One region of the Arthrobacter sp. ISL-69 genome, then DNA from elsewhere that is predicted to be linked to it. Evidence: riboswitches for the same ligand, from Rfam matches in the RefSeq annotation. Region 1 holds a riboswitch; each other region holds the start of a gene.
What was found. Region 1 has a riboswitch for thiamine pyrophosphate ahead of J7I79_RS02755 (ECF transporter S component). Riboswitches for the same ligand answer to the same signal wherever they lie in the genome.

Region 1 (7,592 bases):
CAGCCTGCCTGCCGAGCTCCGGGACCGTACCGGCGGCAAGTACCGCGTGATCCGCGTGATCATCGGGGTGGCTTTCGGCGTCACCATGATCTTCGTGGCCATCTACGCCATGGGCGCCCGGATCGCGACGCCCGTCTCCCTGGAGTTCCCGCGGCTCGCCTACGAAGGCGGCGGGGGACTCAACGTCGTGAACGTCACCCTCGTGGACATCCGGGCGTGGGACACCTTCGGTGAGATCTCCGTGCTCGCGCTTGCCGCCACCGGGGTGGCCAGCCTCATCTTCGTGAAGGGGCGCGGCGACGGCATCCGGTCCTCCTCTTCAGTGGCCGAAGGCACGGTGGGCCGGCGGTCCGTCGCCGGCCAGAGCTCCCGGGACAGCGCCGCGCTGGCACTGACCCGCAAGTTTGCGGCCTCCAGCAGGGACGCCTGGCTCGTCGCAGGACGCACCTTGGCTCCCGAACGGCGCTCCATCATCTTCGAAGTGGTCACCCGGCTGGTGTTCCACTCGATGGTCGTTTTCTCCATTTACCTCCTCCTCGCCGGCCATAACCTTCCCGGCGGCGGCTTCGCCGGCGGCCTGATGGCCGGGCTGGCCCTCACCATCCGGTACCTGGCCGGCGGCCGTTTCGAACTGCGCGAGGCCACACCGGTGGGCGCGGGAACGCTTCTGGGAATCGGCCTTGCGACCGCCGCGGCATCCGGGGTGGTTCCGCTGCTCCTGGGCGGCCAGGTGTTCCAGAGCGCCATCATCGAGTTGTGGCTGCCGGTCTTCGGCGACATCAAGTTCGTCACGTCCACCATTTTCGATATCGGCGTCTACATTGTGGTGGTGGGGCTGGTGCTGGACGTGCTGCGCAGCCTGGGCGCCGAGATTGATGAGCACTTCGAAGAAAATCCGGCCGGCGAGACCGAGGGCCAGGAAGCCGACGGAGTTCCCGCGGAGACCACCGGGAGGGGGAGGGCATGAGCGTCAACCTGACACTGCTGACGGTCATGGGGGCGCTCTACGCATGCGGCATCTACCTCCTCATGGAACGCAGCCTCACCCGTGTGCTGCTGGGCCTGATGCTGCTGGCGAACGCCACCAACCTGTTGATCCTGGCCACCGGCGGCTATGCCGGCCTGGCGCCCATGTTCAGCAAGGACACAGACCCGCACGACTACAGCGATCCGCTCCCGCAGGCGCTGATCCTGACCTCGATCGTGATCTCCTTCGCAGTGACGGCGTTTATGCTCGGCATGATCTACCGCACCTGGGTGTTGGCCCGCCGCGATGAGATCCAGGACGACGTGGAGGACATCCGCGTTGCGGAAACCCCCAGCTTCGATGCCGAGGACGATTCCGAGATCCCCGTCGAGACGTCCGAGTTTCCGCTGACCATGATCGGTTCGGACGGCCGGGGAATTTCCGATTCGGGCGTTTCCGGGGACAGCGCGTCCGGCGACAACGCTTCCGGCGGCAGCCCGGAGAGCGACCCGGCGGACGGCCCCGAAGCCGGTGCTGCCACCGTGAAAGCCGGCGACCGCAGGATCCGGGCCAAGGACGCTGCCGCGGAAGAACAGCCCGGTTCCCAAAACGTGGCCCCCGGCCCGGAAGGAGGTGTGAAGTGAACATCGCAAGCTTTGCCCCGCTCGCCGTCGTACTTCCCATCCTTGGTGCCGCCCTGACGTTCGTGCTGATCCGGCACTCGCGGGCCCAGCGGGCCGTCAGCATCACGCTGCTGTCCCTGACCCTCCTGCTGGAGTGCGTGCTGCTGGCTTCCGTGTGGAACGGCGGAACAGCGGCCGTCAACATCGGCGGCTGGCTGCCGCCGTGGGGCATCGTGATGGTGGTGGACCAGTTCTCGTCCCTGATGCTGGTGGTCTCCTCCACGGTCAGCCTCGCGGTGCTGGTGTACGCCACCGGCCAGGGCATGGCCGACGGCGACCAGGACGCCCCGCTGTCGATCTTCCACCCCACCTACCTGATCCTGGTGGCCGGGGTGTCCAACGCGTTCCTGTCGGGGGACCTTTTCAACCTCTATGTGGGGTTCGAGATCCTGCTGACGGCCAGCTACGTGCTGATGACCCTCGGCGGAACCGGCCCCCGCATCCGCGCCGGCGTTACCTATGTGGTGGTCTCCGTGGTGTCGTCCGTCCTGTTCCTGATCGCCATCGCCATGATCTACGGGGCCACCGGAACCATCAACATGGCGGACCTGGCCATCAAGCTCGCGGACCTGGATCCGGGCACGCGGATGCTGCTGCACGTGATGCTGCTCGTGGCATTCGGCATCAAGGCGGCCGTCTTCCCGCTGTCCTTCTGGCTGCCTGACTCGTACCCGACGGCGCCGGCCCCCGTCACGGCGGTGTTCGCCGGCCTGCTGACCAAGGTGGGCGTTTATGCGATGGTGCGCACCGAGACGCTCCTCTTCCCGGGGGACTCGCTGAATACCCCGCTGATGGTGGCGGCGCTGCTGACCATGGTGGTGGGAATCCTGGGTGCGTTGGCGCAGAGCGACATCAAGCGTCTGCTGTCCTTCACCCTGGTGAGCCACATCGGCTACATGGTGTTCGGGCTGGCCATGTCCTCCGTAGCGGGCCTTGGTGCGGCGGTGTTCTATGTGGCCCACCACATCACCATCCAGACCAGCCTGTTCCTGGTTACGGGTTTGATCGAACGCCGCGGCGGAAGCTCGTCGATCGACCGGGTTGCCGGGCTGGCCAAGCTGTCCCCGGTCCTTGCCCTGCTGTTCTTCATTCCCGCCATGAACCTGGCCGGGATCCCGCCGTTCTCGGGCTTCCTGGGGAAGGTCGGGCTAATGCAGGCAGGCGTGCAGCTCGGCACCCCGCTGGCCTATGCCCTGGTGATCGGCGGCGTCCTGACCAGCCTGCTGACGCTCCTGGCCGTTGCCCGTGTATGGAACCGTGCGTTCTGGCGCAAGCCCGAGGACGCTGAGAACCCGGATCCCGTGCTGCTGGCCTCCCCTGAAGACGCCGATTCGGGCGACCGCGCGGGCAGGCGCAACGTCACCCTGCTGCCGCGGACCATGGTGGGATCAACCCTGGGGTTGGTGATCTTCGGCGTGGCGCTTACCGTCTTCGCCGGGCCGCTGTTCCGGGTGGCGGACCAGTCCGCCCTCGAGATGCTGGACCGGTCCGCCTACATTCAGGCGGTGCTGGGCGAGAACGCGCCGGTGCCCCCGATTGCCCAGCCTGAACCTGCCCGGCCTGAACCTGCCCGGCAGGAGGCGCAGAAATGAGCCGACGGCGGATCTCCATCCGGCAGGAGCTGCCGCTCCTGGTCTGGCTCGTGTTTGTCTGGGCGGCGCTCTGGCAGGACTTCAGCCCCGGCAACCTCCTGTTCGGGGCGCTCATCGCCGTGGTGGTGGCCAGGCTGTTCTACCTGCCCCCGGTGGAACTGGGCGGCCGCTTCAGCGTTGTGCGTGCCGTCCCGTTCGCGATCGTGTTCCTGGGCAAGGTGGTGGCCGCCAGCTTCCAGGTGCTCTACCTGGCCGTGGCCCGCGGTCCAAAGGTGAGCAACGCCGTCGTGGCCGTCCAGCTCCGCAGTCATTCGGACCTCATGGTTACCGCCACCGGCCACGTCATCTCGCTGATTCCCGGCTCGCTGGTGGTGGAGGTGGACCGCTCCACGTCCACGCTGTACATCCATGGACTGAACGTCCGCAACGGGGAGGACGTGATGAGCCTGCGCAAGGAAGTCCGGGACACCGAGGCCGGGCTGATCAGGATCATGGGCACCAAAGAGGAACTTGCCGAGCTGAAACACGAGGTGGCCTCATGATGGAGATCGTGCTGACCGTGACGGCTGCGATCCTGTCCCTCGCGGCGGCGGGGGCAATTGTCCGCATCGCCATCGGCCCGTCCCTGCTGGACCGGGTCCTTGCCTCCGACGTGCTGCTGGCCATCATTGGAGCCACGCTCTGCATAGACATGGCCGTCAACCGGCATCTGAACAACCTGATGCTGCTCGTGGCGCTGTCCATCATCGGGTTCATCGGGTCCGTGACCGTGGCCCGCTTCGTGGCGGACCGGCGGGAGCAGCCCCATGAATCCTGAGGTATCCGGCGTGGACACAGTCATTGACACGATCTCTGCCGTCTTCATGGTGGTGGGCGCCCTGATGTCCCTCGGCGCGGCCGTTGGCCTGCTGCGCTTCCCCGACCTGATGAGCAGGATGCACGCCGCCACCAAGCCCCAGGTGCTGGGCCTCTTCCTGCTGCTGGCTGCGATGGGCCTGCAGCTGCGGACCTGGTGGGTGTGGCCCGTGTTGTTCGTGGCGTGGATCTTCCAGGTGCTCACCGTGCCGGTGTCCGCGCACATGGTGGGCAGGGCCGGCTACCGCACCAAGCACCTGCACAGGGAACTCCTCACCACGGACGAGCTGGAAGCCGTGGTGCAGAAAGCCGCCGACAAACGTGATGCGGACGACGACGAAGGAAGCGGCCCGGCCTAAGCCTGGGGCCCGGACTCACCCGCGGGCGGGCCCGGACGCCGGCATCCGTGGAAGCGCTGACTGCTAGACGATGTCCTGGCTCTTGGCGAAGCGGGTGATGGCACGCTGGGTGCCGCGGTTGGCCAAAACCTGGATGATCGCGCTGACGGCTGCCGAAATCAGGGCAAAGGTCAGGGCGCTGCGCAGGGTGGTGGGAACGTCATCCTTGTCGCCCTTGGGCGGCTTCCTGCCGGTGACCTTTTCCCAGACAACGTCAACTGCCTTGGTGCCGGCGAATCCGGCCAGCAGGCTCGCTCCGGTTCCAAGCAGCTTGATGAAAAGACTCATTCCAGGTACTCCTAAGACGACGGAAACAGGGGCTTCCCCTAGCCTAGCCCCATCGGTGCGCGGAGCACGGTCAGCCTCCTCCCCGGAACAAGGCGGCGGGCCGCCCCAATGTGACAACTTCCCCCGGGAGTTCGCGGGCCCCCGGGTGTAAACTGACAACGCCCACAAGGGCGATTTGATACGACAGGGGAGCGTCGCCGTCGGGCATCACTGGAGCAGTCCAGGGGAACCGGAGGCGGGCGCTGAGAGTGCGGACAGCCGCAGACCCTCGAACCTGATCCGGTTAGTACCGGCGCAAGGGAGTCGAGTTCTCAGAGTGTCCGGCAGCAGGCGGCGGAAGCCGCGGTCCGGCCGGGAAACACTCTCCCCTCCTGTACCTCAGGAGGAAGACATGACTGATATTTCTGCAAAGCAGACGTTGCACCACGGCAAGAAGAGCTGGCGCGTGGTGGACATTGTTGTTGCCGCGTTGATCGCCGTGGCCGGCGGCGTTATTTTCTGGGCATGGTCCCAGGGTGCCGCCGCTGTTTCGCCGCCCATGAACGCCGTCTACCCGCCGCTGACGGGCCTCATCGCCGGCGGCTGGATGATTCCCGCCGTCCTGGGCATGCTGATCATCCGCAAGCCGGGCGCTGCCATCTTCTGCGAAACCGTGGCTGCCACCGGGGAGCTCATCATGGGCTCGCAGTACGGCGCGTCCGTGCTGTTCTCCGGCTTCGTGCAGGGCCTCGGCGCGGAAATCATTTTCGCCGTGTTCGTCTACAAGAAGTTCAACCTGCCCGTTTCGCTGCTGGCCGGCGCCGCGGCAGGCTTCTTCTGCGGACTGAACGATGCGTTCGCGCCGTGGGGCTGGAACATTGCATACGCCGCCGGTGACAAACTGGCCTACATCATCTTCACCGCCATCTCAGGCGCCATCATCGCCGGGGCGCTGTCCTGGATCGCCACGCGCGGCCTGGCCAGGACCGGCGTGCTGAGCTCCTTCGCCTCCCGCAAGGCAGCCACGGAGCCCGTCTTCTCCTGATGACGGCACACTGCTCATGACGTTTTCCGACAGCGTCCGCCCCGCGGCGGTCACGGCACGGGGCTGGGGCTGGCGGCACGCCGGCCGGTCCCAGCCGGCAGTCCATGGCCTCGACCTGGAAATTCAGCCGGGCGAACGCGTACTGCTCCTCGGCCCCTCCGGCGCGGGCAAGTCCACGCTGCTGCATGCCCTTGCCGGAGTGCTCGGTGACAGCGACGCCGGCGCCCACCACGGGGGCACCCCGGACGCCGAGGACTCCGACGAGACCGGCACCCTGCTGATCGACGGCGCCCCGCCGCGCGCCCAGCGGGGGCGTGCCGGGCTGATGCAGCAGGACCCCGAGACTCAGGTGGTCCTCTCCCGTTTGGGGGACGACGTCGCCTTCGGCGCCGAAAACCTGTCCGTACCGCGCGGGGACATCTGGAAGCGTGTGGGGGAGGCGCTCGACGACGTCGGGCTGGCCCACCTGCCGCTGGACCACCCGACGTCGGCCCTGTCCGGCGGACAGAAGCAGCGCCTGGCGCTCGCCGGTATCCTCGCCATGCGCCCGGGACTGTTGCTCCTGGACGAACCCACGGCCAACCTTGACCCCGACGGTGTGCTGGAGGTCCGCGACGCCGTGGGCCGGTGCCTGGACAAAACGGGGGCAACGCTGGTGGTGGTGGAGCACCGCGTGGGCGTGTGGAAGGACCTCGTGGACCGGATTGTGGTGCTGCAGCCGGGATCGGCCACGGAATCCGCAGTGCTCCTGGACGGGTCCCCGGACCAGGTCCTGGCGCAGGCCCGGGACATGCTCGTGGCCGCCGGCGTCTGGGTGCCCGGGTACGTGCCTGCAACCCGGACGCGGTCCGGTGCCTCAGGAATGCCGGGTGCCACTGGCGGGCGCGGTGCCGGAGTGCCCGCTGACGGGGACCTGCTGCTGGCTGCGGAAAGCCTGGCGGTCTCCCGCGAGCGTCCCCGCCGCCGGCGTTTCCAAACCGTTCCACCGGTCCCGGTGCAGTCCGGGATCACGGCGCAGGTCCGGGCCGGCCAGGCGCTGACCATCACCGGCCCCAACGGTTCCGGGAAATCCACGTTCGCCCTGACCCTCGCCGGGCTGCTCCAGCCGGTGAAGGGCGCGGTATCCGCAACGGTCGACCTCAGTGACGGCGCCGGAATCGACCCGTACAAATGGAAGGCGGAACAGCTGATCGCGCGGATCGGAACCGTGTTCCAGGAGCCGGAGCACCAGTTCGTCACCGGCCGGGTGCTGGACGAGCTGATGTTCGGCCCCCGGCACCTCGGCCACGGAGAGGAACGCGTGGACGAACTGCTGGAGCGCCTCCGGCTGACCAAACTCGTGGACGCGAACCCCTACACACTCTCAGGCGGCGAGAAGCGCAGGCTGTCCGTCGCCACCGTCCTGGCCGCCCATCCCCGGGTGCTGATCCTCGATGAGCCCACGTTCGGTCAGGACGCCAATACCTGGGCGGAACTGGCGTCCTTCCTCTCCGAACTCCTCGACGCCGGCACGGCCGTGGTGTCCGTGACCCACGACCAGGAGTTCAGCGACGTCCTGGGCGGCACCGAGCTGAAACTTGGCGCGCCCCAGCTCAACCTTGCTGCGCAGGAACCCGGCCCGCGCAATCCCGGGGTGGCCGCGCCATGAGGGAAGCCTTGACCCTGCACGCCAACCATGCCCTGCTCACCCGGGCCAATCCACTGGCCAAGTTCGGCGTCGTGATGCTCATGACCGTGGTGCTGGCGCTGTCCATCGACTGGGTGTCCGCCTCCGTGGCGCTGGCC
Region 2 (7,592 bases), on a different contig from region 1:
CCTACTGCGGCGCCGGGTCTTGCTGAAAAACAGTCCGGCCCCTCCACCATGATCTGGTGAAGGGGCCGGACTTGAGACAAATATTGCGGGGCGTTTACCGGCGGCGGTCTGTGTCGACGACGTCGACCCTGACCTGTTCGCCGCCGGCCAGCGCCGCCACGACAGTGCGCAATGCGCGTGCCGTGCGGCCCTGACGACCGATCACCCGTCCGAGGTCGTCCTGGTGAACGCGCACCTCGAGGGTGTCCCCGCGGCGGTTGTTCTTCGCACTGACCTTGACATCCTCAGGACTGTCAACGATCCCGCGGACTAGGTGTTCGAGCGCTTCTGCCAGCAATTTACTCAGCCTCGGTGGTCTCTGCTGCTGCGTCGGCGGGGGCCTCGGCGGCGTCGTCCTTCTTGGCCTTCTTGGTGATGGCTTCCGGGATGATCACGGAACCCTTTTCCGGCGTAACGAAGGCAGCCTTGGGAGCCTTGGTCTTCAAGGTGCCCTCCTGGCCGGGGAGACCCTTGAACTTCTGCCAGTCACCGGTGATCTTGAGGATCGCGGCGACCTGCTCGGACGGCTGTGCGCCGACGCCGAGCCAGTACTGGGCACGGTCCGTGTCGACCTCGATGTACGAGGGCTCTTCGGTCGGGTGGTACTTGCCGATTTCTTCGATGGCACGGCCATCACGCTTGGAGCGTGCGTCCATGACGACGATGCGGTAGTACGGTGCGCGCATCTTGCCGAAGCGCTTAAGGCGAATCTTTACGGCCACTTTTGTGGTCACTCCTGTTTCTGAAACGGGGTCGAGCCCGGCGTTCTGCACCCGTGGGGCGGGCCGTACTAGGGGGTTCTAAAAGGACAAGATCCGGACGCGGAGAGAGGGGCCACGCAGATCGAGTACCTGTTCATTGTGCCAGATCAACGCCGGGATTTCGACTTGACACACAGCGGGCCGGTCAGGACGACCAGACGTACAACCCGGTTCGGGCGTTGGGGTCCACACTGCCGGCGAGCTGGGCCAGCCTCTGGACATAGCCGCGGGCCTCCTCGGACCCGAAGGGCATGTCCTCCTCCGCCGCCCACCTGGCCGCCACATCCTCCAGGATGTCGCCCTCCCCCTCGGTCTCATAGCTGAGGAGTTCCGCCAGCGCCCGGACCATGGCCGCCGGCACGCCCAGCAGTGAATCGCTGGCCACATCCACCATTGCCAGTTCGTAGTCCGCGCCCGCCGCGTGCACCGCCGTGCCGGCCAGGTCGCCGAGCTGTTCAATTTCAAAATCGCTGATGTCCGGAATCCGGAGCGCCTCCGGAGCCGCAGGCCCCCCGCCGTCGAGTACCCCCGCGCGCTTGAGGGCCTCATCGTGGGTGGAAACAAAGATTTCGGTGAAACCCATGGAAATCATCCTCATTCCGTCTGCGGTGTGATGGTCCTGACGGGCAGCTTTGCGGCTGCCCGGGGCCTTCCGGATTCAGCCTAACCCAGATGGACGTGCTGGTCAGCGCCCCCTTAGCGGACCGCGACGCGGATCCGGTTGCGCCACGGATCCTCGAACCGCAGCTCCGCCCCCGTGTGGTGGGGCTGGACGCCGGCCACCCGCAAACGGTCAGCGAGCGCGCCGACGTCGTCGCCCTCGGGAACTTCGATCAGGACTTCACCCAGGCCCAGCGTGTCCTGCCGCGGCCCTGCGCCCCTGCTGTTCCAGACGTTCATGGCCATGTGGTGGTGATAGCCGCCAGCCGAGACGAACAGGGCCTGTCCGTGCCATCCTGCGGTTTTCTCGAAACCAAGCGTGCCCACGTAGAAGTCGTGCGCTGATTGCACATCGCCAACTTGGAGGTGGACGTGCCCGACGCCGGCCCGCGTCTCCCGCTGACCGCTCACTGCCTCCTCGGTCAGGTGTTCCTGCAGGAACCTCTGCGGCGGCAGGGCAAGGCTGTCCATGACCACGTTGCTGCCCTCCCAGGACCAGGCCTCACGCGGGCGGTCCCAGTAGAGCTCGATGCCGTTGCCCTCCGGGTCGCTGAAGTAGAAGGCCTCGCTGACAAGGTGGTCCGCGCTGCCCGTGAACAGCCCCGGTTCATACCGGGCCGCGGAGGCCACCGTGGCAGCGAGCGACGGCCGGTCCTCGAACAACAGCGCTGTATGGAACAGTCCGGCCTCACCCCGGGCGGGAAGGTTCAGTCCGGGGGCCGGCGCCAGGTGGACCAAGGGCCTTCCGCGCCGGCCAAGGTACACGCCGCCATCCTGCTCGGCCACCGGCTCCAGCCCGAGCGCCCGCTGGTAATAGTCCGTCATCAGCTTCATGTTGCCCACTTTGAGCATCACCGTGCCCATGGCGAGATCGGCGGGCAGCAGGTCCTTGCTGCTGGATTCTGTGGTCATGGCAACTCCAAACTCCCGAAACTCCGCCACCGGCATCCGGCGACGATTACATAGAGTTAAATTACTTGAAGCTTCAATTTATTCCTAGCGGAGCTGAGTGCCCCGAAGCACGATGTGTTTGAGATCCCGCAGCGTCGCCGGACTGGTCCGGGGGTCCTGTGCGCACAGCACGACGTCGGCACTGGCACCTTCCGTAATGCCGTCGGCTCCCAGCCATTCCCGCGCTGCCCATGACGCCGCGTCCAGCGCCGCTTCCGCCGGCAGGCCGGCCGCATGGAGCGCGTGGATCTCGTCCACGATCCGTCCGTGGCCGATGACGCTGCCCGCATCGGTCCCGGCGTAGATCGGCACGCCCGCTTCGTAGGCTTCCAGGATCCGCTCGTTCCGCCGCTGCCACAGCGCCCGCATGTGCGCTGCGTAGCGCGGGAACTTCGCTTCGGCCCGGTCGGCGATCTCCGGAAAGGTCGCAATATTGATGAGCGTGGGCACAATCGGGACGCGCTGTTCCACGAACCGGGGCAGGTGCCGCGGGAGAAGGCCGGTTCCGTGTTCGATACAGTCGATGCCGGCGTCGAGCATGTCATCCAGCGTGTCCTCGGCGAAACAGTGCGCGGTCACCCTGGCGCCTTCATCGTGGGCGGCGCGGACAGCGTCCCGCACCACGGCGGCGGGGAACGACGGCGCGAGGTCGCCGGCGCCCCGGTCGATCCAGTCCCCCACCAGCTTGACCCAGCCGTCGCCCGCGAGTGCCTGCTTCCGCACTGCCTCGACCAGGCCGTCCGGTTCAACCTCGACGGCGAATCCCCGCAGGTAGCGGCTCGTCCTGGCAACATGCCGGCCGGCCCGGATGATCCTGGGCAGCTCGGGACGGTGCTGGAGCCAGCGCGTGTCGTGCACGGCGCCGGCGTCGCGGACCAGCAGGGTACCGGCGTTCCGGTCCGTCATGGCCTGCTCTTCGGCCAGGGACTCGGTAACGTCCCCGACGGGTCCGAGTCCGATGTGGCAGTGCGCATCCACCAGGCCCGGCAGGACCCAGCCCTCCAGCACAACATCGGCGGGAACGGCCGGCCGCTTGAACGTCAGCCTGCCGTCGACAGCCCAAAGGCCGTGCCGTTCCTGGTCCGGGGCGGTGAGCACGGTCCCGCTGAATTCGATGATGCCAGCCATGTTTCAAGCCTAGTCCGGCGGGCTGCCGCCGCCGGACGTGAACGCCATGTGACAAAGGGACTGCCCGGCCCTGTGGTAGCTTCGTTTACGACCACACGGGTGCCCTTGCAGGGGCTGAGATCGGGCTGACGCGGCCTGCGACCGTTGAACCTGTCCGGGTAATGCCGGCGAAGGAAGTGAGTATTCCATGAATACACAAGAAACACAGCTGATCCCTGCCCAAAACGACACCGACTCCGGCAAGTCAGGCACGATTGAAACGCAGTCCCTGAAGTCCCATTCGTTGGCGTTCATCGCCGACGAGGCCACCGGGATCAAGGTGCCGGTGACCGAAATTGCCCTGGAGGACTCTCCGGGCGGCGCCGCCAACCCCCCGTTCCGGGTGTACCGGACAGCGGGGCCCGGAAGCGATCCCGTGGTGGGCCTGGAACCGTTCAGGACCCGGTGGATCGAAGCCCGGGCCGACACCGAGCCCTACAGCGGCCGGGAACGGAACCTGCTTGACGACGGCAAGTCGGCAGTGCGCCGCGGCGCCGCATCCGCGGAGTGGAAGGGCGCGCAGCCCGTGCCCCGCCGCGCCGTCGAAGGCAAGACTGTCACACAGATGCATTACGCACGGCAGGGTGTGGTGACGCCCGAGATGCAGTTCGTTGCCCTCCGCGAGAACTGCGACGTGGAGCTCGTCCGCAGCGAAGTGGCTGCCGGCCGCGCCATCATCCCCAACAACATCAACCACCCGGAATCCGAACCGATGATCATCGGCAAGGCCTTCCTTGTGAAGATCAATGCCAACATCGGCAACTCGGCAGTTACCAGCTCCATTGCCGAGGAAGTGGACAAACTGCAGTGGGCCACCCAGTGGGGCGCCGACACGGTGATGGACCTGTCCACCGGCGACGACATCCACACCACCCGGGAATGGCTCATCCGCAACTCCCCGGTCCCGATCGGTACGGTACCGATCTACCAGGCCCTGGAGAAGGTCAACGGCGAGGCGAACGCCCTCACTTGGGAGATCTTCCGGGATACCGTGATCGAGCAGTGCGAGCAGGGCGTGGACTACATGACCATCCACGCGGGGGTTCTCCTCCGCTACGTACCGCTCACGGTCAAGCGGGTCACCGGAATCGTGTCCCGGGGCGGCGCCATCATGGCGGGGTGGTGCCTGGCGCATCACCAGGAAAACTTCCTGTACACGCACTTCGACGAGCTGTGCGAGATTTTCGCCAAGTACGACGTCGCGTTCTCGCTGGGCGACGGACTGCGGCCGGGTGCGACGGCTGACGCGAACGACGCCGCCCAGTTCGCCGAACTGGACACCCTGGCCGAACTGACGCAGCGGGCCTGGGAGTTCGACGTGCAAGTGATGGTGGAAGGCCCCGGCCACGTGCCGTTCCACCTGGTCCGCGAGAACGTGGAACGCCAGCAGGAACTGTGCAAAGGCGCCCCGTTCTATACCCTCGGTCCCCTGGTCACAGACATAGCCCCGGGCTACGACCACATCACCTCGGCCATCGGCGCCACGGAAATCGCCCGCTACGGCACGGCCATGCTCTGCTACGTAACACCCAAGGAGCACCTCGGGCTGCCGAACAAGGACGATGTCAAAACCGGTGTGATCACTTACAAGATCGCCGCCCACGCCGCCGACCTCGCCAAGGGCCACCCCGGCGCGCATGAACGTGACGACGCGCTGTCCAAGGCCCGGTTCGAATTCCGCTGGCGGGACCAGTTTGCCCTGTCGCTGGACCCGGTCACCGCGGAAGCGTTTCATGACGAGACGTTGCCTGCCGAGCCGGCGAAGACTGCCCATTTCTGTTCGATGTGCGGTCCCAAGTTCTGCTCGATGCGCATCAGCCAGGACATCAGGGACGAATACGGTTCAGCCGAGGCCCAGACGGCCCTTGCCGAGATGGCTGCCGGCATGCGTGAGAAAAGCAACGAATTCCTTGCCGCGGGCGGCAAGGTCTACCTGCCGGAGCTTAACCTTCCTGCCCCGAAGGGGCCGGGCCCGCGCAGCACTGCCGGTGAAGGAACCGCTAAGACGCCTGTGAGTGCTGACGCCGGCTGATCTCTGCGATGAACGACCGGATGAACCGGTCGCCCTCCACCGAGTCCTGAGGCCGGTGTCCGCCCGCGGCAACGCGGTGCAGGGCACCGGTTTCGCGCAAGTAGCCGGCGATTTCCTCATAAAGCGGTTCCCAGCCTCCGGTGAGCACCAGGGTGGGGACTCCGGGCACGATCTGAAGCGGAGCCTCCCACGGAGGTGCCTGCAGCCGGAGCCGGCGGGCAGCACTCCGCGCCTCCGGCGTCGCCGGGTTGTCGCTGTGCACGGAAAACGCCCGCCGGACGAACTCCCGCTGGAAGTCATCATCTCCGAGCCGGTGCCGCACATCAAACAGCGGCTGCATCAGGGCACGGTGTGCGGCGGTCGCCGGCAGTTCGGCGGTCAGGGACAGGCAGGCGGGCTCCACGAGCGTGAGGGAATGCACCAGGGCCGGTTGTTCGACGGCCGCCATCATGGCCGCGATGGCACCTTGGGAATGCGCCACAACATGCCCGCCGGCGGCGCCCCGGCCCTCGTCCGCCAAAGCACCCAGAACAATGTCGGCGTCGGCCTGGAAGTCCGATTCGAGGGGTTCCGCGGCAGCGTCAAAGCCATGGCGGCGAAGGAACAGAGCGTCGTAGGCCAAGGCCATGCCGTGCTGCTTGGGCCACGCGGCGGACCCGAAGGCCCCCGAACCGTGGACGAACACTACGCGCTGCTTAAACATGGACCAACCCTATGGCAATCGCCGGACATTCCGGCCAGCAGACACCGGAGTTGCCCGTGCGGATGACTTCGCCGCCAGGAACTACTTGCTCCCGCCGAGGAACTTGTCGAAGCCCTTGGGCAGGTTGAGCTGTGACGGATCAAAGTCCGCTCCCTGCTGGCCGAACGCGGCGCCGCTGGGAAGTGCCTTCCCCGCGTTCGCGCGCCGGGCCTCGGCTTCGCGGAGTTCCTGGGCGGCCTTGGCCGGGTTTCCGGACTTGGCCTTCTTCTTCGGCGCGTTCTTGACGCCCTTGCGGGCACCTCCGCCGCCGCCCATGCCCGGCATTCCGGGCATCCCGGGCATCCCGCCGCCGGCTGCCATCTTCTTCATCATCTTCTGCGCCTGGGCAAACCGCTCCAGCAGGCCGTTGACGTCCGAGACATGCATGCCCGAGCCCTTGGCGATGCGCGCCCGGCGTGAACCGTTGATGATCTTGGGGGCAACGCGCTCGTGCGGGGTCATCGAACGGACGATCGCTTCCACCCGGTCGATTTCGCGTTCGTCGAATTGCTCAAGCTGCTGGCGGATGTTCTGCGCGCCCGGCATCATCATGAGCATTTTCTTCATGGAGCCCATGTTGCGGATCTGCTGCATCTGGGCCAGGAAGTCGTCGAGAGTGAAGTCCTCCTGGTCGGCGAATTTCTTCGCCATCCGGGCGGCTTCGTCCTTGTCCCACGACTTTTCGGCCTGTTCGATCAGGGTGAGGACGTCACCCATGTCGAGGATGCGGGACGCCATGCGGTCCGGGTGGAACAGCTCGAAGTCGTCCACGCCTTCACCGGTCGAGGCGAACATGACGGGCTTGCCGGTGACCGACGCGACGGACAGGGCGGCACCGCCGCGGGCGTCGCCGTCGAGCTTGGAAAGCACGATGCCGGTGAAGTTGACACCCTCATCGAAGGCGAGCGCCGTGTTGACCGCGTCCTGGCCGATCATGGAGTCGATGACGAAGAGCACTTCGTTCGGGACAATGGCCCGGCGGATCTGGCGTGCCTGCTCCATCATTTCGGCGTCCACACCGAGCCGTCCCGCAGTGTCCACGATGACGACGTCGTGCAGCTTCTGGCGCGCTTCGTCAACGCCGGCGCGGGCGACCGCGACGGGGTCGCCGGCCGGGTGATCCAGCTCGGTGGACGTGGCGCCCGGGTGGGGTGCGAACACCGGAACCCCGGCGCGCTTGCCCACCACCTGGAGTTGGGTGACGGCGTTCGGCCGCTGAAGGTCGCAGGCAACCAGGATG
Region 3 (7,592 bases), on a different contig from region 1:
CCAAAGTCATGTTCGCCTCCACGGTCCTGGTGCTCGAGGGGTTTGTCGCGTTCTTCGCCACACTGGCGGTCTTCGGCCTCCGGCGCGACGAGTTCCCGCCGGCAGTGATTCTCTCGGTGGGCATCGTCCTGAGCCTGGTGCTCGTGCTCACCTGCGCCGTGCTGTCCAAGCCGTGGGGTGTGGCCCTGGGCTGGATCCTGCAGCTGGTCCTGATCTTCACCGGATTCCTTGAGCCCATGATGTTCGTCGTGGGCATCCTGTTTGCCGTGGCCTGGTGGTACGGCATCCGGACCGGCATACGGATCGACCGCGAGGCCGCGCAGCGCGAACGTGAACAGGCCGAATGGGACGCCGCCCACCCCGACGGCGAAACCAACTAGACTATTTTCAAACCCCACCAACCACATTGGAGCAGCTGTGAGCATTGAGCGCACCCTCGTCCTGATCAAGCCCGACGGCGTGACCCGTAACCTGACCGGCGCCATCCTTGGCCGGATTGAAGCCAAGGGCTACAGCCTGTCCGAGCTCAAGAAGGTCGACGCCAGCCGCGAACTGCTGGAGCAGCACTACGAGGAACACGTAGGCAAGCCGTTCTACGAGCCGCTGGTTGAGTTCATGCTCAGCGGCCCCGTTGTCGCCGCGATCTTCGAAGGCCACCGCGTCATCGAGGGCTTCCGTTCCCTCGCCGGCACCACGGACCCGACGACGGCGGCGCCCGGCACCATCCGCGGCGACTTCGGCCGCGACTGGGGCCTGAAGGTCCAGCAGAACCTGGTCCACGGTTCGGACTCGGTGGAGTCCGCCGAACGCGAGATCAAGATCTGGTTCCAGGACTAACAGCCACCAGCGCGAACTGGCAGCAGATGACCTCAAAAGGTGATTTTGAGGGCAATAGCTGCCAGTTCGCGCTTTTTCTTTGGCTTAGTAGCCGGACGTTCCGATGAACACCTGGATGAAGGCGAAGAAGATGGTTGCGATGACGGCCACGTAAAGCAGGGCCGTCAGGATCCAGCCGGAGTCACCCACGATCTTCGCAGGTCCGGCCGGAACCTTGATCACCCCGTGCATGATGTTCCGGACCGTGACCCATACAAAGAGCGGGATCATCGCGGCCCAGACCACCATGCAGAACGGGCAGAGGATGTGGATGGAATACAGAGCCTGCGACCACAGCCACACCACGAAGGCAAAGCCGAGCGTCACACCGGCCTGGAGGCCAAGCCAGTACCAGCGGGCAAACTTTGCGCCGGAGAGAACAGCCATGCCCGTGGTGATAATGACGGCGAACGCCACGATGCCAATGAACATGTTGGGGAAACCGAAGACGGAACTCTGCCAGGTCTGCATGACAGCGCCGCATGACACCCAGGGATTTATGTCGCAGGCCGTTACATGGTTCGGATCCTTGAGGACCTCGAGCTTTTCCAGGACGAGGGCGCCCGAGGCGAGCCAGCCGACGACGCCGGTGATCACCAGGAGCCATCCGAACCCCTTGTCCCTGGTCATGGGAGGCAGGCCTTCCTGGGCCGCTGCACGCTCGCGGAGGCCACCGTCCACCCTGTTGTCCTGCGTGGAATTGGAGATGCTGGGCATGGGATGTCGCGTCCTTTTTCTCGAGGGCTCCTCGCCCTGATTGTAACGCCGGAGGCTGGAAGGGACGCACAGACTGCAGCCGGGCCGCGCCCTGATTGTAAGTTGCCCGGCACTGCATCCGCCGCGAGGGACTGAGCGTATGAGAGAATGAAGCTGGCTGGAATACGATCCACATTCGGATTCCGGTCCGGTGGCTCGTTTGTAAGACCGCCAATGATGAGCAGGGCACGGTCCGGATCCACGATAGATCCCGGCCTTCCCGCAATGCCATTGGACGGCACCTGGTTGTGGCTTGAGGAACAACGGGTTTCAGGACGACGTCGCCGGCCCTCCAGGGCTGCCGCACCCCACTGCCGGTGCGAACCTGAGGGTATCCAATTGACTTCTGTCAACGCCTGCGGGTTTTGACAAATATGTGCCCCAATGGGTGCCGGATGTGGCGGTACGTCAGGGGCAGGAGTGTCGCCACATATGGATAATGACCAGGTTCTAGCCGTTAATGAAGAAACCGCTGCCAGCGAAGAAGCAGTAGCTCTGGAGGCGCCGAAGAAGGCGACCCGGACAAGGCGCAAGGCCGCCCCCAAGGTGGAGGCCGTCGAAGCCGGCGAATCGGAGGCAGTTCCGGCGGAGGCCCCGGAGGCGGACACCGCCGCAGAGGAGAAGCCCCCGGCGCGCCGCAGCCGCTCCCGCAGGAAAGTCGAGCCTGCCGAGCCGCTCCCGGTCTTCGCCGAGGACGCCGCAGCTGCTCCGGTAGACGCAGCCCCGGCTGATGCTGCACCCGTGGAAGACGTCGCGGTTGAAGCCGCCGTCGTTGAAAAGCCCGTCCGCCGCCGCGCCTCGCGCGCCAAGGCCCCCGCAAAAGCGGCCGCCACCGAACCCGCTGCTGAGCCGGCCCCTGCCGAGGAACCTGCGCCGGTCGTCGAGCCTGCGCCGGTCGCGGAGACCGCACCCGCTGCTGAAGCAGCAGCACCGGAGGAAGCAGCAGCTGCCGAGCCTGAAGAGCCCGCCACCGCGGAGGCCAACCCGGTGGGCGCGCTCTTCCTTGAGCCCGGCTCGGTCACTTCCATGATTTTCCAGGCACCCGACCTGAGCAGCGTGGTCCGCCCGGCCACGCCCCCCGCGGTCACCCCCGCTGCGGCCGAGGAATCTGACGAGGAAGAAACCGGCGACGACGGCGATGCTGACGCCGGCGGCGCCCGTCGCCGGCGCAGCCGCGGACGCCGCGGCCGCAGCCGCGTGACCGAACGCGAAGCGACCGGCGAGGCCGAAGACGCCGAGGGCGCCGAGGGCGCCGCTGACGAGGACGCCGATGAGGAGTCCACCCGGACTGCGGAGGACGGCGTGACATCCCGCCGCCGTCGCCGCCGCCGCCGCGGCGACCAGGATCTTGAGCTCACCGGAGGGGAAGGCGACGACCCGCCCAACACCGTGACCCGTGTCCGTGCCCCGCGCGCCGCCAGCGAGGCGCCCGTCAACAACCGCGTAACATCCGTCAAGGGCTCCACCCGGCTGGAGGCCAAGAAGCAGCGCCGCCGCGAATCCCGCGACACCGGCCGCCGCCGCACGATCATCACCGAGGCCGAGTTCCTGGCCCGCCGCGAATCCGTGGACCGCCAGATGATCGTCCGCCAGCGCGACGACAGAATCCAGATCGGCGTCCTCGAAGACGGCGTCCTGGCAGAGCACTTCGTGTCCAAGACCCAGCAGGACTCCCTGATCGGCAACGTCTACCTGGGCAAGGTACAGAACGTGCTGCCGTCGATGGAAGCCGCCTTCGTGGACATCGGACGCGGCCGGAACGCCGTGCTGTACGCCGGTGAAGTCAACTGGGACGTGGTCAACCTCGAAGGCAAGCAGCGCCGGATCGAGAACGCACTGAAGTCCGGCGACTCCGTGCTGGTCCAGGTCACCAAGGACCCGGTCGGCCACAAGGGCGCCCGCCTGACGAGCCAGATTTCGCTGCCCGGCCGCTACCTCGTCTACGTTCCCGGCGGTTCCATGACCGGAATCTCCCGCAAGCTGCCCGACGTCGAACGCAACCGCCTCAAGCGGATCCTCAAGGACCGCCTGCCGGAAGATGCCGGCGTCATCGTCCGCACTGCAGCCGAGGGCGCGTCCGAGGAAGAGCTCACACACGACATCAACCGCCTGCGCGCCCAGTGGGAAGGGATCGAAGGCCAGGCAACGTCCACCAAAATCCTCGCTCCGGAACTGCTCTACGGCGAACCTGACCTGACCATCAAGGTGGTCCGTGACGTCTTCAACGAGGACTTCTCCAAGCTGATCGTCTCCGGCGAGGAAGCCTGGGACACCATCGAGGCCTATGTCACCTACGTGGCTCCGGACCTCGTGGGCCGGCTCGAGAAGTGGACCAAGGACACGGACATCTTCGCGGCCTGGCGGATCGACGAGCAGATCCACAAGGCACTCGACCGGAAGGTCTTCCTGCCGTCCGGCGGTTCCCTGGTCATCGACCGCACCGAAGCCATGACCGTGGTGGATGTCAACACCGGCAAGTTCACCGGCAGCGGCGGCAACCTCGAGGAAACCGTCACCAAGAACAACCTGGAAGCGGCCGAGGAAGTCGTCCGGCAGCTCCGGCTCCGCGACATCGGCGGCATCATCGTCATCGACTTCATCGACATGGTGCTCGAATCCAACCGCGACCTCGTGCTTCGCCGCATGGTGGAGTGCCTCGGCCGCGACCGGACCAAGCACCAGGTGGCCGAAGTGACCTCGCTGGGACTCGTGCAGATGACCCGCAAGCGGATGGGCACCGGGCTGCTGGAAGTCTTCGGCGAGCAGTGTGAAGCCTGCGCCGGCCGCGGCATCGTCACCCACGACGAGCCCGTGGAACACCGCCGCGCCAACGTTGTGGCCGCCGAGCATCACGTACCGCGGACGGAGAGCCAGCCGGCCCCGCGGACGGAGCGCAAGAGCCGCCGCCGCGGCAAGGGCGGTCAGGCTCCCGAGGCCGCTCCGCTGACGCCGGCCGCGGTACATTACGAGCCCACCGATGCCGAGCGCCACGCCAAGGCCGAAGCTACCCGCGCGGCGCTGGCCAACATAGCCGCCGCGGCGCACGCCGCCCACCTGCACGACGCCGAGACCGGCCATGCCGCCCCGGCGGCTGCTGCTGCCAAAGCGGCAGGGCAGGCCCACGCTGCCCAGTCAACGCCGGCGCAGTCCGCTCCCGCCACGGCGCGGCCGGCCAAGGTGTCCGACGCCGAGGCGGCTGCCGCAGGGCGGCCGGCTGCGGTCCTGACCTTCGGCGGCGAAAAGGTTGCGCTGCCGTTCGTTGAGCACGCAGGGGAATCGCCGGCCACGGGCGCGGCGCTGACCCTCGACCGCCTGGCCGAGGCGTTCGCGCACCTTGGCGGGCCTGCAGCGGCTGAGCGCCCGGCGGCACCGGCTGAGCAGCCGGTTCAGGCGGTCCAGGCCCCGGCAGCCCGGGTTCCGGCTACGCGGGCCCCGGCAGTCCAGGCTGCTGAAGCCGACTACACCGACCACACTGCGGTGCAGGGCCGGGCGCGCCGTCCGCGCCGCAACCGGAGTGCGAGCCGTGCCCAGGGCGCAGCGAACGAAACGTCCGTGGAACACCACGAGACGGCTCCGGTGGCCGCGGCAGGGCATACCCACGAGGCCAAGGCACCGGAACCGGCAAAGAAGGATGCGCAGGCAAAGGCTCCGGCCAGCGCACCGATCATCCTCGGCGTGGGAGTGCCGGCCTCCGAGCTCTGATCCACCAGCCGACTGACACCGCGGGTGCGGTCCGAACCGGGCGTAGTAATACGCCGGATTCGGGCCGTACCTGCGAGTCCGTTAAAGGAAAACAGCTAGGCTGGGGGACTGACACGGGGTGCCGCGCACAGGGCCGGCTGAGATCCACACCCGTTGAACCTGTCCGGCTAGCACCGGCGAAGGGATGTCTCCTTTGTCTTCATCATTCCTGCCCACCCCCGCCTCCACAACGGGGGCCGGATCCACCCTGGACGCCGCCCTGCGCGCAACCCCGCGGGTGCTGGCCATCGCCGGATCGGACCCGTCCGGAGGGGCGGGGATCCAGGCGGACCTCAAGAGCATTGCCGCCAACGGCGGTTACGGCATGGCTGCCATTACCGCCCTGACGGCACAGAACACCCACGGCGTCCGGGCCGTCCACGTTCCCCCGGCGGACTTCCTGACCGCCCAGCTTGAGGCCATCAGCGAAGACATCAGCATCGACGCCGTCAAGATCGGCATGCTGGGTGACTCCGCGGTGATTGCCGCCGTCCGCAGCTGGCTGGTAAAGGCCCGTCCCGCCGTCGTGGTCCTGGACCCTGTTATGGTGGCCACCAGCGGGGACCGGCTCCTGCAGGAGGCCGCCGAAGCGGAACTCCGTGAACTCCTGCCACTGGCCGACCTGATTACGCCGAACCTCGCAGAACTTGCGATACTCCTCAACGAGCCCCTCGCGGGCGACCGGGAGGCGGCACTGGCCCAGGGCAAACGGCTTGCCGCCCAGGCCGGCACCACCGTGCTGGTTAAGGGCGGACATCTCGACGGCGGGGAATGCCCCGACGCGCTCGTCAACACCGAAGGGCTGCTGGCCCACGATGTTGTGGTGGTCGACGGCGGCCGGATCGCCACCCGGAACAGCCACGGGACCGGTTGCTCCCTGTCGTCGGCCATGGCCACCGTGCAGGCAAGGCTGGGGGACTGGGAGTCGTCCTTGCGGGCAGTGAAGCCGTGGCTGCAGGGGGCGCTCCGGGAGTCCGGAGTGCTGGACGTGGGAACGGGCAACGGCCCGGTCCACCACTTCCACCATCTGGTGCCCAGGGGCCAGGACGTTCCGGCGGAAGGCCAGTTCGCTGCAGTACTCCGGCAGGACGCAGGACCGGACCTGGATGCCATCTACGGGCTGGACTTCATCCGCGCACTGGCCGACGGTTCCCTCACGGAACGCCACTTTGCCTATTACCTTGCCCAGGACGCCATCTACCTGAACGGCTACTCCAGGGTGCTGTCCCGTGCTGCCGCGATCGCCCCCACCGAGGCCGAGCAACTGTTCTGGGCACGGTCGGCACAGCAATGCCTCGAAGTCGAGTCCGAACTGCACCGGACGTGGCTGAGTACCCGGACTGTGGACTCCGGACTGGGGCCGGTGACCAAGTCCTACGTGGACCACCTGCTGGCCTCGTCTGTTTCCGGTAGCTACGGAGTGCTCGTGGCAGCGGTACTCCCGTGCTTCTGGCTGTATGCCGAAGTGGGGGCCACGCTGCACGGGCAGTTCCTGGCCGCCGGATCGCCGTCCGGCCACCCGTATGCCGAATGGCTGCGGACGTACGCGGACGAGGAGTTCGCCGCCGCCACCCGGCAGGCGGTGCGGATCACCGACGACGCCGCCCGGGCCGCCTCGGAAACGGAACGGGAGGCCATGCGGCTGGCTTTCCGGCAGTCCTGCCGGTACGAGGTGGAGTTCTTCGACGCGCCGCGCCTGCACGCTGAACCGGAAAGCCTTCCAAAGCCGGTAGGATAGTGGGGCACGGTTCCGGAAGTCGTTGCAGTGGCAGGCCGTAAAACACGGAGTGTCGCCTATCACGTACTACCACCGGAGCCAGCCTCATTTGCGGCCGAAGGCAAAATTAGCGTATTCTAGATCTTCGGTGCTTACGCCAACACTTGGGTTATGACCCCGGATAAGACTGTTTGGAATTACAAGCGGAATTGTTCGTGGGATAACTCATGGGTTCCCCCGGGGAATCCACCGGCGTTGAGGCACAGCGTGAGCCAGGCCAAACAATTGGACCCAGGTTCCGCACGCAAATCTAGTAATAAACGTCGAGAGAAGTGAGTTCCCCAGTGGTGTACGCGATTGTCCGCGCAGGCGGCCGCCAAGAGAAGGTTTCCGTTGGAGACTTCGTTACCCTGAACCGCGTCCCCGGTGGAGCCGGCAGCACCATTGAGTTGCCCGCACTGCTCCTGGTAGATGGTGACAAAGTCACGTCTGCCGCTGCGGA
Region 4 (7,592 bases), on a different contig from region 1:
CGCACGTCCACCAGGGGGTTCAGTGCAGCAATGGAGTCCCGGGCTGACTCGATCTTGGACCGGCCCACGTCCGCAACCCCGTGGATCACCTGGCGCTGCAGATTGCTCAGGTCGACGGCGTCGTCGTCGATGATTCCCAAGGTTCCCACCCCCGCAGCGGCAAGGTAGAGGAGGGCGGGCGAGCCCAGGCCGCCGGCCCCGATGACCAGGACCTTGGCGTTCTTGAGCCGGCGTTGGCCCAGCGTGCCGATTTCGGGAATGATGAGGTGGCGGGAATACCGCTCGACCTCTTCGGCTGTCAATGCGTCGGCCGGTTCCACGAGCGGATCCAGGGTTGCGGGGACAGCAGTTGCGGTGAACATGGAAGCCATACTTCAATGTATGCCCGAAGATGCCGCCAGGTCATATTACCCGCGCGTAAAGTGTAGGTAACTGCAATGGAAAGAAGGCCAACAGTGGTTCATCAGGCACCGGTTGATCGGACACCGGCCGGGAAGGCAGCCGCGGGACAGACGCGGGCCGGCGGTGCGCGTTCGGCGAGGCTCCCGCGTGACGAACGCCGCGCCCAGCTGCTGGCGGCTGCCCAGGAAGTGTTCGTCGCCAACGGCTACCACGGCGCCGCCATGGACGAGATCGCGGAGACCGCCCACGTCAGCAAGCCGGTGCTGTACCAGCATTTCCCTTCCAAGCGCGAGCTCTACCTCGCCCTCCTGGACAGCCACCTGAGCTCACTGACAGACCTGATGCTGGGTGCCCTGAGCTCGACCACGGACAATGACGAGCGCGTCCAGGCCGTCATGCGGGCCTACTACCGCTTTATTGCCAGCGACGACCAGGCCCACCGCCTGGTGTTCGAGTCGGACCTGATCAACGATCCCGACGTCAGTTCGCGCCTGGAAACGTTCAACAAGACATTTGCCGACGCCGTGGCCCGCGTGATCGCCGAAGACACCAAGCTGCCTCCTCTGGAGGCCCAGCTGCTGGGGCGCGGACTCGCCGGGATGGCGCAGGTCAGTGCACGGTACTGGCTCGAAACGGACGGAAACCTGGACCTCGATGTGGCCAGTGACCTGATCTATCGTTTAGCTTGGCGCGGAATCTCGCGCTTCCCCAAGGAAACCTAGACTACAAATAGAGAACACCTTTAGAACTTTGATTGGCTGGGAGGCCTCGCTGTGGAAGTAAAGATCGGCATTCAGAACATCGGCCGCGAAATTGTGCTGGAATCGGCTCAGGATGCTGACGCTGTGGCAAAGCTCGTCGGGGAATCCATCGCCAAGGGCGCAGAACTTCGGCTGACTGACGAAAAGGGCCGTGTGGTCATCATTCCCGCCAACGTCCTGGGCTACGTTGAAATCGGGGCAGAGGAAGCGCGCCGCGTCGGTTTCGGCCAGCTCTAGGCTGCCGTTTCAGTTTGTCCCGCCCGCTCTGCAGCAAGGAGTTCACCGAATGCTTTCCCTGGTAATCGTGGCCCTGGTCACCGTGGCCGCAGGCTTTGTTGTCTGGGCCAACGACCGGCGGCACGCGAAGTACGGCATCGCACTGCCGGCGGGAGTGGCTACCGCCGTGGGGATGCTGAGCTGGATCATCTTCATGGCCGCAGGGCTTGGCTACCAGCCCGGCCTGACGTGGATTCCGTGGGTGCTGCCCATGGTCCTGGGCACCGGGGCGGCACTCGCCGCCGCGGTGTACCTGGGCCGGAAGCGCGCCCTGCACGACACCAGGCAGCTGACGGCCGCGCTGAGGCTCTAGGGCTCTAGGGCCGGGGTCCGCGGTCCGAAGGCGGCCGGCTACAGGTCCGGTTCGTGGCCTTCCTCGGTGCACAGGCAGAGCCGGTTTCCCTGCGCATCCGTGACCACCACCCAGTTGGGTGCGTGGTCACGGTTCATTAATGCCCCGGTCGCCGCGGTTTTCTCCAGCGCCGGGCCGGATTCCGCCATGCTCCGGTGGATGTCCAGATGGAAGCGGTTCTCGTTGGGGGCGGCGGTTTCCTGGAACGAGAGCCCCGGCCCGCGGCCGTAGGGGTCAGCGAGGTCCCCGTACCTGCCTTTCCGGTAACCAAGGGCTGTCCGCCAGACTTCGGAAATCTCGCCCGGGTTGGCAGTGTCGATGACGATCTCCACGGTCCGGTACAGCCCCGGCTCCGCGGCGGCCCCTGCAGCAGCGGCGGCCTGGCTGACAGCTGCCGCGGCGGCGACGTCACGCTGCGTCACCTCGGTGCCGGCATCATGGGACGTGTAGCGGATGAAGACCCGGTTGTAGCGCCAGTCCAGGTCCGGGTGGTGGTTCTGTTCCTCGGCCAGGCGCCCGACGGCGGCAATCAGCTCGAGCGCACCGGCCGCCGTTGGCGTTTTGTAGACAGTCACGAGGCCGCCCAGCCGGTATCTCCAGTCGGGAAGGTCCGCCAGCGCGGCGTCAATCCGGGGTCGGGTAAGAACGTCTTCCTTGCCGGTCACCGTTGGCTCCCTTGGATGGTCTTGGACTGCCTAGAGGAACTCCGCCCGGCCTTCCATGGCCGACGACGCAAGAGCGTGCTCGCGGCGCGGAATCCGGCCGGCCGCTTTCGCCAGCCTACCGGCGATGACCGCGTGTTTGAAGGCCTCCCCCATCATCGCCGGATTCTGCGCCCGGGTCACCGCTGTGGCCAGCAGGACGGCGTCGCAGCCCAGTTCCATGGCGAGCGCAGCATCGGACGCGGTGCCGATGCCGGCGTCCAGCACCACGGGAACGGATGCCCGGGAAACAATGAGTTCGATGTTGTGCGGGTTCAGGATGCCCAGACCGGTACCGATGGGTGAGCCGAGCGGCATCACAGCGGTGGCTCCGAGGTTCTCCAGCCGCAGCGCCAGCACGGGGTCGTCGTTGGTGTAGGCGAACACCTTGAACCCGCGGTTGACGAGTTGCTCGGTGGCGTCCACCAGCTCCACGGCGTCCGGCAGGAGCGTGTGTTCGTCGGCAATCACTTCGAGTTTGACCCAGTCCGTTTCCAGCGCCTCCCGCGCCAGTTCCGCCGTCATGACTGCGTCCCTGGCCGTGAAACACCCGGCGGTGTTGGGCAGGACCCGGATGTTGTGGTCCACCAGGAGCTGGAACAGCGAGCCTGTTTCGGCCGGCGAGTAGCGGCGCATGGCCACCGTGGTCAGCTCCGTGCCGGACGCGATCAGTGCCGCCCCCAGCCCGTCCAGGCTGGGCGCACCGCCGGTGCCCATGATCAGCCGCGACCCCAGCGGAACACCGTCCACAATGAAGGGGTCCGCCGCCTGCTGTGCATGTGCCGCGCCGGCAACCGTGGTTCCTGCCATGATGCTCAACCTCCCTGTACCGCTGTAACGAGTTCGACGTCGTCGCCCTCGGCGAGCGCCGTGACGTACCACTGGCTGCGCGGCACTACCTCGGAGTTCCTCGCAACCGCCACTCCCAGTTTCTGGCCGTCGGCAGCCTGCCCGTTGGGGGCGAGGTTCCTGCCGGTGACCTGGCTGATGAGGGTGGTGACGGACGCGCCGTCGTCGACTGCGTGGGCCGTGCCGTTCAGTTTGATGTTCATGCTGTTTCCTTGTTCGGGTCAATTGTGACTGTGGTTGCGGACGGTGCCGGAAAACGGGAGAACCGGTCGGGCCGGAACGGCGCCCAGCGCGGATCGGCGTTGCCGTCCATCAGCTGCCTGCAGATGGCAGCGGCCGCGGGCGTCAGCAGGACGCCGTGACGGAAGAATCCGGTGGCAATGATCAGCCCCCCAATGTCCCGGCCGGTGCGGGCGTCCGCGACCCGCCCCAGCAGCGGCGCGTTGTCCGGCGTTCCCGGACGGGCCCTCGCGGTGGCTTCCAGGAGCTCCAGTTCAGCGACGGCCGGCACCAGCACCTGCGCGTCGCGGAGCAGCTGGTAGACGCCGCCGGCTGAAACGGCGGCCTCGGCAGGTGCCGCTGGTCCTGTGCCGGTGCCTTCAACGCCCGCAGCGGCGAGGGCGTCTTCGCGCTGCGTCGCCCCGATCACCACCGTTCCGTCCTGCCGGGGAACGATATAGACGGGGATTCCGTGGACCATGCCGCGGACAGTTGATGTCACCAGCGGCTGCAGGTAAGCGGGAACACGCAGGCGCAGGATGTCGCCGTACACCGGGCGGAGCGGCAGCCTCAGGCCGGTTGGCAGCCCGCCCAGGGCCGCAGACCCCAGCCCGTTGGCAACGATGGTCTCCCCGGCGTGCACGGTGCCTCCCCCGGCCAGGCTGACCCCGCTGACCCGCCCGTCCTCCCAGAGCAGGCCGGCGGCCCGCTCATGCACGGCGGATTCTGCCAGGGACTCCGCGATCAGGGCGAGGAGCCGGCGGGGGTCCACCTGGTGGTCGGCCGGAATGTCGAAGGCGCAGGAGATCCCGGGGCTCAGCAGCGGTTCGCGGGCCCGTGCTTCCCTGACTGTAAGAGGTTCCACTGTGAGGCCGCTTGCCCGCTGGACTCCCCGCAGGTCGGCGAGCGCCCGGCGGTCGGCGGCGTCGGCCCCTACGGCCAGGGTCGACGTCGTGAGGTAGCCGGTGCCGGTGGCTCCGCCGCCGGTATCCCGCGCCTCGAGGCCTGCGGCGAAGGCGGGCCACAGACCCGAGGAGTGAAGCATGAGTTCCAGGAGCTGTTCCTCCTGGTAGTGGAGTTCGCTCACTGGTGCCAGCATGCCGGCGGCGGCCCAACTGGCGCCCGTCCCCGGTGCGTCGTCGATGAGCACCACGGACCTGCCGGACTGCCGGGCTTCCCACGCGATGCCGTGGCCGATGACCCCTCCGCCTATGACGGCGACGTCGGCGCTGATTTCCCGGGTGCGCGCGGCGGGGCGGCCTGCTGCGGGTTGCGGGTTCATTGTCATCCTTCCCTACGCCGGTACTAACCGGATCAGGTCAAGCGGTCGGCTCTGACGCCCTCTCAGCCCTGCAGCTTTGTGACAGCTGCAGCGGGCTCCCGCGGTACCACCCCAGTTTAGAGGAACTAGGCTGGTGCCATGACCGAGCACGCCGTCCTCACCAGCGCCCGCCTGTACCTCTGCACCGATGCCCGCACCGACCGGGGCGATTTCGAAGACTTCGTCGATGCCGCCTACGCCGGCGGCGTTGACATCATCCAGCTCCGGGACAAGAACCTGGAGGCCGCCGAAGAGCTCGAGCTGCTTGAAGTGCTGGAGGCTGCGGCCCGCCGCCACGGCCGGCTCTGGTCGGTCAACGACCGCGCCGACATAGCCTCGCTCGCCGGCGCCCCGGTACTCCACATCGGGCAGAAGGACCTTCCCCTGGCTTCGGCCCGGAAATTCCTCGGCGATGACGCCGTGATCGGCCTGTCAACCCACAGCCCGGAGCAGATCGACGCCGCCATCGCCGCGGTTGCCGGTCCCGGCGGACTGGACTACTTCTGCGTAGGGCCGGTGTGGGCCACTCCCACCAAGCCGGGCCGGGCCGCCGTCGGCCTCGATCTGGTACACTACGCGGCCGGGGCCAGCGGCAAAACAACAGACAAAACAGCTGACAGCGCGGCTAAAGGGACCGTTGGCGGTCCGCTGCTGCCGTGGTTCGCCATCGGCGGCATTGACCTGGGCAACGTTGAACAAGTGGTGGCTGCCGGAGCGCAGCGCATCGTAGTGGTCCGCGCCATTACCGAAGCCGACGACCCGGCCGCAGCGGCCAAGTCGCTGTTGGCGGCGCTCGACGCCGGCCAGCAGTACAGCTAGCCGGTCAGGCCGAGCTGCGTCATACGCCGTGAATGGTTCCCCGCCAGGCCGGAGATCAGCCCGCTGACCAGCTCTTTCGCTGCGGCGTTGTCCTCGCCGCCGATCAGGCTTGCCAGGAAGGCGTGCTCGTAGCTGACGCGCTGTGCCTGGGTCAATGCTTCGCCCAGCAGCCGCCTGCCCCAGAGCGCAAGTCTCGACGCGAGCCTGGGGTCATCGGCCAGGGCGCCTTTGAGCCGTTCGCGGAGGACCTCGGTGGTCGCTTCGGAGTCCTGGATCTGTTCGATGAGTTCGCGCGTGGCGGCATCCACATACTGCGAGATGGCCCGATAAAAGTCGGCTGAGACCGTGTCGATGACGTAGGCCTTCATCAGGGATTCGAACCAGTCCCCCGGGCGCGTCCGGGAGTGGAAGTAATCCACGGCAGCCTGGAACGGCAGCATGGCGTCCTCGGCGTCGATGTTCATACTGGCCAGCCGGGAGCTCACCAGCTCGTAGTGCCGGAACTCCACCACGGCAATCCTGCCAAGCACGGCACGGTCGTGGAGGGTGGGCGAATGCCGCGCGTCCGCTGAGAATCTCTCGAAGGCCGACAGCTCCCCGTAGGCCATCATTCCGAACAGGTCTGCCACGAAGCGGTTGTAACGAGCGGTGTCAGCCGGGGATGAGCTCATCAGTCAAGACTAATGGCGCAAATCGAGCTAATCTGACTTTCGTGTCACATCATCGCCTGACTCCAAGTGTCCACGAGCAGACCAACCGTCTGGCCGAGGCGCTGCACGCGCTCCGGACGGAGTTGGAGCTTCCCGGCCCCTTCCCTGATGATGCCCTTCAAGATGCGCTGGCGGCCATTGCGGAGCACAAGATGCCTGACTTCGACCTCACGGACGTGGAATTCGTGACCATCGATCCCCCTTCCTCCACGGACCTGGACCAGGCCCTGTTCATTGAACGGTCCGGCGGGGGCTACAAGGTGCTCTACGCCATCGCCGATGTGCCGTCCTTCGTGCAGCCCGGCGGGGCACTCGACGCCGAAACCCGCCGCCGCGGGCAGACCTTCTACGCCCCCGACGGGCGGATCCCGCTCCATCCGGAAGTCATCAGCGAAAGCGCCGGCAGCCTGCTTTCCGGCCAACTGTGCGCCGCGTTTGTCTGGGAGTTCGAGCTGGATGAGGCAGCGCACGTGCAGTCGGTGCTGGTGCGCCGGGCCAGGATCCGGAGCCGGGCCAAACTCAGCTATAAGAACGTCCAGGAGGACCTCGATTCGGGCGGTGCCGGCCCGGTCCTGCAGCTCCTCAGGGAGGTGGGGCTCAAACGCGTGGAACTGGAGAGGCTGCGCGGCGGCGCCAGCCTGAACATGCCGGACCAGGAAATCCAGCAACTGCCCGACGGCGGCTACCGCATCGTCGCGGCGCCGCCCCTCCCCGTGGAGGACTGGAACGCCCAGATTTCCCTGATGACCGGCATGGCCGCCGCGGACCTGATGCTCGAGGGCAAGGTGGGCATCCTGCGCACCATGCCGGCGCCGGATGAACGTTCCCTCCTGCATTTCAAGAGGCAGACGCACGCACTGGGAAGGCCCTGGGACGGCCAGGCCAGCTACGGCGAGTACCTCCGGTCCCTTGATCCCACCGACCCGCGGCAGCTGGCTATCCTGCACTCCGCCGGCATGCTGTTCCGGGGCGCAGGCTACACACCCTTTGACGGCACGGTTCCGGAGGATGCCATCCAGTCGGCCATCGGGGCGGCGTACGCGCACACCACGGCCCCGCTGCGCCGGCTGATCGACCGTTTTGTCCTGGTGATCTGTGAAGCGCTGAGCAACCGCGCGGCTGTTCCCGGCTGGGCCCGGGAGGCACTCCCTTCCCTGCCGGAAATCATGGCCGCCTCGGACC

Region 2: it holds a riboswitch for thiamine pyrophosphate, as region 1 does, so the genes downstream of both, thiC (phosphomethylpyrimidine synthase ThiC) here and J7I79_RS02755 (ECF transporter S component) in region 1, are expected to answer to the same signal.
Region 3: it holds a riboswitch for thiamine pyrophosphate, as region 1 does, so the genes downstream of both, thiD (bifunctional hydroxymethylpyrimidine kinase/phosphomethylpyrimidine kinase) here and J7I79_RS02755 (ECF transporter S component) in region 1, are expected to answer to the same signal.
Region 4: it holds a riboswitch for thiamine pyrophosphate, as region 1 does, so the genes downstream of both, thiO (glycine oxidase ThiO) here and J7I79_RS02755 (ECF transporter S component) in region 1, are expected to answer to the same signal.

What each region holds. Positions count from the first base shown of each region.
Region 1 covers NZ_JAGGPO010000005.1:369,648-377,239, reverse strand. The annotation lists gene J7I79_RS02790 (Na+/H+ antiporter subunit A) at 1-967, shown strand, start outside; gene J7I79_RS02785 (Na(+)/H(+) antiporter subunit C) at 964-1,611, shown strand; gene J7I79_RS02780 (Na+/H+ antiporter subunit D) at 1,608-3,242, shown strand; gene J7I79_RS02775 (Na+/H+ antiporter subunit E) at 3,239-3,784, shown strand; gene J7I79_RS02770 (monovalent cation/H+ antiporter complex subunit F) at 3,781-4,059, shown strand; gene mnhG (monovalent cation/H(+) antiporter subunit G) at 4,049-4,456, shown strand; gene J7I79_RS02760 (DUF4235 domain-containing protein) at 4,520-4,783, opposite strand; TPP riboswitch at 4,959-5,102, shown strand; gene J7I79_RS02755 (ECF transporter S component) at 5,175-5,807, shown strand; gene J7I79_RS02750 (ABC transporter ATP-binding protein) at 5,824-7,455, shown strand; gene J7I79_RS02745 (energy-coupling factor transporter transmembrane protein EcfT) at 7,452-7,592, shown strand, end outside.
Region 2 covers NZ_JAGGPO010000015.1:17,314-24,905, forward strand. The annotation lists gene J7I79_RS09915 (RNA-binding protein) at 95-337, opposite strand; gene rpsP (30S ribosomal protein S16) at 339-761, opposite strand; gene J7I79_RS09925 (hypothetical protein) at 946-1,383, opposite strand; gene J7I79_RS09930 (VOC family protein) at 1,497-2,372, opposite strand; gene J7I79_RS09935 (amidohydrolase family protein) at 2,457-3,539, opposite strand; TPP riboswitch at 3,625-3,732, shown strand; gene thiC (phosphomethylpyrimidine synthase ThiC) at 3,727-5,610, shown strand; gene J7I79_RS09945 (alpha/beta hydrolase) at 5,579-6,313, opposite strand; gene ffh (signal recognition particle protein) at 6,395-7,592, opposite strand, start outside.
Region 3 covers NZ_JAGGPO010000024.1:77,756-85,347, reverse strand. The annotation lists gene J7I79_RS17780 (DUF4233 domain-containing protein) at 1-380, shown strand, start outside; gene ndk (nucleoside-diphosphate kinase) at 418-837, shown strand; gene J7I79_RS17770 (vitamin K epoxide reductase family protein) at 922-1,593, opposite strand; gene J7I79_RS17765 (Rne/Rng family ribonuclease) at 2,065-5,334, shown strand; TPP riboswitch at 5,439-5,536, shown strand; gene thiD (bifunctional hydroxymethylpyrimidine kinase/phosphomethylpyrimidine kinase) at 5,519-7,111, shown strand; gene rplU (50S ribosomal protein L21) at 7,435-7,592, shown strand, end outside.
Region 4 covers NZ_JAGGPO010000018.1:448,714-456,305, reverse strand. The annotation lists gene moeB (molybdopterin-synthase adenylyltransferase MoeB) at 1-371, opposite strand, end outside; gene J7I79_RS14550 (TetR/AcrR family transcriptional regulator) at 438-1,124, shown strand; gene J7I79_RS14545 (DUF3107 domain-containing protein) at 1,176-1,400, shown strand; gene J7I79_RS14540 (hypothetical protein) at 1,450-1,752, shown strand; gene J7I79_RS24780 (4a-hydroxytetrahydrobiopterin dehydratase) at 1,791-2,456, opposite strand; gene J7I79_RS14530 (thiazole synthase) at 2,487-3,302, opposite strand; gene thiS (sulfur carrier protein ThiS) at 3,308-3,544, opposite strand; gene thiO (glycine oxidase ThiO) at 3,541-4,848, opposite strand; TPP riboswitch at 4,835-4,954, opposite strand; gene thiE (thiamine phosphate synthase) at 4,981-5,700, shown strand; gene J7I79_RS14510 (ferritin-like fold-containing protein) at 5,697-6,371, opposite strand; gene J7I79_RS14505 (RNB domain-containing ribonuclease) at 6,413-7,592, shown strand, end outside.